DNA from 2 places in the Exiguobacterium sp. s91 genome. Region 1 is predicted to be linked to the other one. Evidence: a T-box and tRNA genes for the amino acid it is inferred to sense, from the RefSeq annotation. Region 1 holds a T-box; the other holds one or more tRNA genes.
What was found. The T-box of region 1 lies ahead of alaS (alanine--tRNA ligase). A T-box ahead of a tRNA ligase gene usually reads a tRNA of that ligase, here a tRNA-Ala.

Region 2: it encodes a tRNA-Ala, which carries the amino acid that the T-box ahead of alaS (alanine--tRNA ligase) is inferred to sense. The anticodon was not compared.

Annotation. Positions count from the first base shown of each region.
Region 1 covers NZ_JACSMZ010000001.1:730,183-733,686, forward strand. Annotated here, with positions in the region: gene recD2 (SF1B family DNA helicase RecD2) at 1-1,970, shown strand, start outside; T-box leader at 2,013-2,223, shown strand; gene alaS (alanine--tRNA ligase) at 2,281-3,504, shown strand, end outside.
Region 2 covers NZ_JACSMZ010000001.1:9,933-13,436, reverse strand. Annotated here, with positions in the region: gene KNQ06_RS00105 (S8 family serine peptidase) at 1-1,624, opposite strand, end outside; tRNA gene KNQ06_RS00100 (tRNA-Ala) at 1,849-1,924, opposite strand; gene tatC (twin-arginine translocase subunit TatC) at 2,029-2,808, opposite strand; gene KNQ06_RS00090 (twin-arginine translocase TatA/TatE family subunit) at 2,816-3,013, opposite strand; gene KNQ06_RS00085 (redox-sensing transcriptional repressor Rex) at 3,013-3,504, opposite strand, start outside.

The DNA of each region.
Region 1 (3,504 bases):
AACATGCGACGATCCGCTTCTTGACGAATGGTTCGTTCACCGGCATTGGTCCGAAGACAGCGAAAAATATCGTCGATGCTCTCGGAGAAGAGGCAGTGGATCTCATTTTGAAGGATGAACGGGTACTGAATCAGGTGCCTGGGTTAAAACAAAAACAAGCTGACATCATCTTGAGTCGACTCGCCACGTTATACGGTGTCGATCAGTTGATGCTGTTCTTAGCACCGTTTGATGTTACACCGAAGCTAGCGGCAAAGATTTATGCTGCTTACGAAGGGGACGCCATGGCGCGAATACGAGAGAATCCATATTCCTTGATGTATGAAGTGAATGGGATCGGTTTTAAGACAGCCGATCATATCGCATCACATCTTGGACTCATCGGATTACACCCGGAGCGCGTCGCTGCTTCGATCATGCACATATTAGAACAAGAAGCAGGAGAGGGACACGCCTTTGCGACGGTCGACTCACTATTGCAGCGGGCACCCCGTTTGCTTGGTGAAGACCCAGGGGAACGGCTAGAACAAGCGATTGAACTGTTGCTCGCTGAAGATAAGGTCAAGCTCGAAGAAGGCTGTTTGTATTTACCGACAATCTTTTATGCCGAAGTCCGAGCGGCAAAGGAACTGGCGCGCGTCATGGCGAACGGTGCCGAACAGGAAGTCGATGTCGCGACGATCCTTGAAGCAATCGGGCATCTCGAAGAACAGTTTGGCATGGAATATGCGGCGCAACAGCGGGAAGCGATCGAGTTAGCGGTCAAAGCACCGCTGATGGTTCTGACTGGTGGACCCGGTACCGGTAAGACGACCGTCATCAAGGGGATTTTACATGCCCTGCAAGAAATTCATGATTGGCCGCTTGAGAAAAGTCGTGTCAAGACGGGAGATGTCTATCCGTACGTCCTTGTTGCACCGACCGGACGCGCCGCTAAACGATTGTCGGAAGCAACGGACGTCCCAGCGATGACGATTCATCGTCTGTTGAAGTATGACGGAACGAACTTTCAACTAAATGAAGATCAGCCGATTACGGGGAAAGTACTGATCATCGATGAGTCATCGATGATTGATATCTACTTGTTATCGAGTCTGCTCCGTGCTGTGCCGAACGGTATGAAAATCTTGTTCGTCGGTGACCGCGATCAGTTACCATCCGTTGGTCCAGGGCAAGTACTGGCAGACTTGATGGATACGGAAGGGATTCCCGTCGTTCGTTTGAACGTCGTCCATCGCCAAGCGGAAGATTCTTCGATTTTACGGCTCGCGCACGATTTGAAGAACCGGACGACGTCAGCTGATTTGTTATCACCACTTGCGGATCGTCGCTTTTACACCGCGTCCCCGCAAGAGACGTTACGCGGCATCTCAGCCTTCGCGGAAAAAGCACTTGCAAAAGGGTATTCGAAATTCGATGTTCAGGTTCTGGCACCGACTTACCGTGGTCAGGTCGGAATCGACGAACTGAATGTCGCCTTGCAACGCGTCTACAATCCGGAAGAACCAAAGAAACGCGAAGTCAAACAAGGGACGCGGATTTACCGGACCGGGGATAAGATTCTTCAGCTCGTCAACAATGCGGAAGAGAACGTCTATAACGGAGATATCGGCGAAATCGTCAATATCTTCTTCGCCAAAGAAAACGTCGACAAGGTGGATAAGATCATCGCCCGCTTCGACCAGACGGAAGTCGAGTACAACCGGAGTGACTGGGATCAATTCACGCATGCCTACGCGATTACGATTCACAAGGCACAAGGGTCCGAGTTTCCGATCGTCTTGATGCCGGTCTATTTCACGGGAGCATTCAAGCATTCCCGAAACTTGATTTATACGGCGGTCACCCGTGCGAAGTCGAGTTTATTATTGTTCGGCGACCCACGAGCGTTTCATAAAGCGTCGCAAGAAGAGGAGCCTCGGCGCCGAACACGATTGATTGAACGACTCGGTGGGGTGACAAAGACTTGACGGATGCTGTGCGATAGGTAATAATCACGATAGATGAATGGACGTAACACGTTGATGGAAGATAAGTAAAAGGAAAACTCGAGTCCAGAGAGAAGTGAGTCTGCTGCAATCACTTTCTCGAGTCCCTTTGAAGCTCCTTCCGGAGTCGGGTGTAAACACCTGCGGGTCATCCCCGTTATCAGATGTTCGAGGTAGGCAATGGATTGCTTACGAACGAGGGTGGTACCACGGAAGCGATGCTTTCGTCCCTTTTCAGGGATGAAGGCATCGCTTTTTTGCGTCCAAATAAAACCAATGGGGGTAACTGTTCATGAAAGCTCTAAAACCATTAACGGGTGCACAAATCCGTCAGATGTATCTTGATTTCTTCCAAAGCAAAGGGCATGCGATCGAACCGAGTGCTTCACTCGTACCGGTCGAGGATCCATCGCTCTTGTGGATCAACTCAGGGGTTGCGACACTCAAGAAGTATTTCGATGGTCGTGTCATTCCTGATAATCCACGTATCGTCAACGCACAAAAATCAATCCGGACGAACGATATCGAAAACGTCGGGAAAACAGCACGTCACCATACGTTCTTCGAGATGCTCGGAAACTTCTCTGTCGGTGATTACTTCCGTGAAGATGCGATCAAATGGGGCTGGGAACTCTTGACGAGTGATGACTGGTACGGTCTTGACCCGGAACGTCTCTCGGTCACGATTCACCCGGAAGATGACGCAGCGCGTCAAATCTGGTTTGAACTCGGTGTACCGGCTGAGCGGATCATTCCACTTGAAGATAACTTCTGGGAAATCGGTGAAGGTCCATCTGGTCCGAACACGGAAATCTTCTTCGACCGTGGACCTGCTTTTGGAGACGATCCGAACGATTCAGAACTCTACCCAGGTGGCGAAAACGAACGCTATCTCGAGATCTGGAATATCGTTTTCAGTCAGTATAACCACGATGGACACGGCAACTACACGGAACTTCCGCGTAAAAACATCGATACAGGAATGGGACTTGAGCGGATGGCATGTGTCATGCAGGACGTGCCGACGAACTTCGATACGGATCTGTTCATGCCGATCATTCACAAAACAGAAGAGATCAGCGGTAAAATCTACCGTGATGATTCGAAACTCGATGTAGCATTCAAAGTCATCGCAGACCACATCCGTACCGTATCATTCGCGATCGGTGATGGTGCGCTTCCTTCGAATGAAGGACGCGGATATGTCCTTCGTCGTTTACTACGCCGTGCGGTTCGTTATGCGAAGATGCTTGGAATCGAACGTCCGTTCATGTATGAACTCGTCGATACGGTCGGGAATGTCATGGTCGACTTCTACCCACAAGTTCCAGAAAAAGCAGACTTCATCAAACGTGTCATCAAAAACGAAGAAGAACGTTTCCATGAGACACTTCATGACGGTCTTGCAATCTTGAACACAGTCGCTCAGACGTCTAAGGCGAACGGTGAGCATGTTATCAGTGGCGAAGATGCGTTCCGTCTGTATGACACGTATGGTTTCCCACTCGAATTGACA
Region 2 (3,504 bases), 720 kb from region 1:
GGTTATCGGCTGAGACTGCTTTTCCGTCGAACGTGACAGCGATTGCCTTGCCCTCTTTTGCTTTTGCTTCAAGATCGTTTCCGTCTGCGATGCTAAGCGTGACGAGTGGAATCGTCGGATTGTTGAGCGCCATGCTGACGTAATCCCCATGATCGACTCGACCGCGGACGATGACACCTGCTGCCCCTTGCTTCTCAGCTTCTGCTTGGATCATACCGTAGTTGAAACCACCGTTACGCACGACGAAGACGACTTTCCCTTTGACGTCTTTGCCTTCGTAGTTCGAAGCTTGACCGTCACCGACATAGACGACATCCTTCTTCTCTTTATCGAAGACAGCAATCGGATTCGGTGAATCTTGTTTTTGGTATGCCAAATAACCAGCATCCTGACCGTCAATCGTCAGCGCCATGCCTTCGAGTGTCAATTTCGTATTTTCGAGTGATGCGACTTGGAGTGCTTGGCTCGTTAAACCTGGGGCACCGACGACACCGATATCCGGGTTCGCTGTGTACGGGTTACCTGCACCATGACCTGCGAATGCCGAGTTACCAGCAGAAATCGCACACAAGATACCGTTGTTCATCGCGTTGACGATTGCACGTTGTTCTGGATCATCTGCATTGACGAACGATGCCGTCGATCCGAGACTCATGTTGATGACATCGGCTCCGAGTGCAATCGCATCATCGATCGCTTTAATGTAGATATCGCTGAATGTCGATGGCATTCCTGGATCGTTTCCGAAGACTTTCATCGCGAGGAGTTGTGTTTCCGGAGCGACCCCTTTGATGCCGCCGTTTGCTTCATCGCCGTTTGCTCCGACCGTACCCGCGACGTGCATCCCGTGCATCGATGCGCCCGCACCTAAATCACGGATTTCGCTATCGTGATCGGCATAGTTATAGCCGTACGGTACTTTTTCCGTGAAGTATTTTCCTTTTAAACCTTTTGTTTCTTTCGCACTATCGACTTTCGAAGAAGTCAAATCGATCTTCGTCTCAGGGCTCAAGACCATGTCCTTATGCGATGGATCGATTCCCGTATCGATGACGGCAACGATTGTTCCTTCCCCTTTAAAACCATAGTCCTGCCATGTTTCCTTCGCATTGACCATGTCCTTGCTGTACAGCATGTCTGGCTTTGCACCTTTAGCAACTTCCGGACGCGCGTATTCATGGGCGATATGTACGCTCTTGACTCCGTTGAGTTTTTTAATGTCTTCGATGTCGCCGAACTTAACTTCACCACTGAATCCGTTGATGACGGTCGTGAAGCTCTCCTTATATGTAACGGGAATTGATTTTTTAGCGATGGCTGACTTGACCGATTTTTGGACGCTGACGAGGCGATCTTTGATCGACTCTTTTTCGGCATTGCTCAATGTGCTATACCGCTTGTTTTGAGCCTGGGCGATTTGAATCGCCGGCTTCTCTTCCATCTCGATGACGACACGGACTTTATCCGATTGTTTGTAGTTCTTCTCTTGCCCCGATTTCTTCAGCGAGAGCGCTTGCGGTTTTTGACCCGTTGCTTTGTCTTGCGACGACAGTGCACCTTGCGCACTGACTAGATTGGAAGACGTCATTAAGACGGCTGCCATAAGTGCAATCTTCTTCTTCATGCGTTCGTTTTCCCCTTTTCTGTAAAACCATAGTAGTACTACTGATAAAACAGTTAAACGAAAATTCTGTATATTTAGTTTAATGAATTTAATGGAAATAAACAATTTATATTTGTCTATTTTTTTAATTTATTTGTTTTACATGACATTTTATATTTGTAAGGAATTTAACTGGGAGTAAAATAAAAACTCCTCGACGCTTCGAGGAGTTAGATATTTGGTATTGGTGGAGACTATCGGGATCGAACCGACGACCTTTTGGCTGCCAGCCAAACGCTCTCCCAGCTGAGCTAAGCCCCCATGAATTATCTTTAGTATACGCATCACTAACTGCTTTATCAATATAAAAAGAACGCTTTCATAAAAAAGAATCCCTTCCAAAATCGTCGGAAGGAATTCACGATTCATTTATTCAATTCACGCATCAAGTCCGCCTGTCGTTCAAGCTCTGCCTGTTGCTCGAGGATCAAGACCTTTTTGTACGTCCGCGCAGAAATCAAGATGCTGATCTCATAGAGAACGAACAATGGCACCGAGATCATCAAGTGTGACGTCACATCCGGCGGTGCGATCAATGCCGCAACGACGAACAGCACAAAGTACGCATATTTCCGATTCTTTCGCATGAAATATGGCGTCACGAGACCAAGACGCGTCAGGAACATCGTCACGACCGGCAATTGGAACAGAAGACCGAACGGCATCGTCAATCGGATTAAGAAACTGAAGTAGTTCTCGACTCCAATGACTTGTTCGATTCCGAGCTCTTTCCCGAGATCTGTTGAGACTTCAAGCAAGAAGGGAAGCAACCAGAAATACGAGAAGGCTACGCCAGCCAAAAATAGAAAGAAGATGACCGGAATATACGTCAATGTCGCTTTTTGCTCCTTGTCATAAAGTCCTGGTCGGACGAATGCCCAGAGTTGATACATCCAGAACGGTGACGCTAAAATCAGCGCAATGATGAACGCAAGATTCAAATACAACATTAAAGGATCGGCGACGTTGAAGGCATTCAAACCGATGCCGAGCTCTTTTAAGTCCGCTTGCAAGAAGCGAACGAGCGGTCGGACGAGCGGAAATGCGACAGCGAACAGGACGACGACGATGATAAGCGACCAGACGATCCGCTTGCGCAGTTCGTCAAGGTGCGACGTCATGCTTTGCTCTTGATCAACCGTCATGATTCAATCACTTCTCTTTCGGTTCGTCCTTTTTATCGTCGTCCATGATGCCGTTCGTGGCATTCTTGAACTCTTTCAATGTCTGACCCGCAGCGCGTCCGAATTCTGGTAACTTCTTCGGTCCGAAGATGATCAACGCGACGACCGCGATTAATCCGATGCTCGCTGGTCCGATACCTAGTGTGAGCGGGATAAGGTTTTCCATTATGATTTCACTCCTTCAGCTGATTGCGAATAATGCTTCATGAAATAAACTAACGACTGCAACTCGATCGATAAATCGATGTGATGGACCCGGACGCTCGCTGGCACGTTCAACCGCGCTGGCGTAAAGTTCAGGATGCCTGTCACACCATACTCGACTAACTCATCCGCTACTGACTGTGCGAACTGCGATGGAACCGTCAAGATGGCAACATCGACCTGATTCGCTTCGATTTGTTCTTTCATGTCCGAAACATGATAGATTGGAACGTCATGCGTCGTTGTTCCGACCTTCTCTTCGTCCGCATCAAACGCAACGACTATCCGAGTACTATTATTCTTTAAAAAGTTATAATTTGCAAACGCTGTTCCGAGATGACCGACCCCGATTAAGGCAACATTCGTCACCTCATCTTGATTCAAGGTTTTGCGGAAAAACGTTAAGAGATGTTGAACGTTATACCCATACCCCTTCTTCCCTAATGCCCCAAA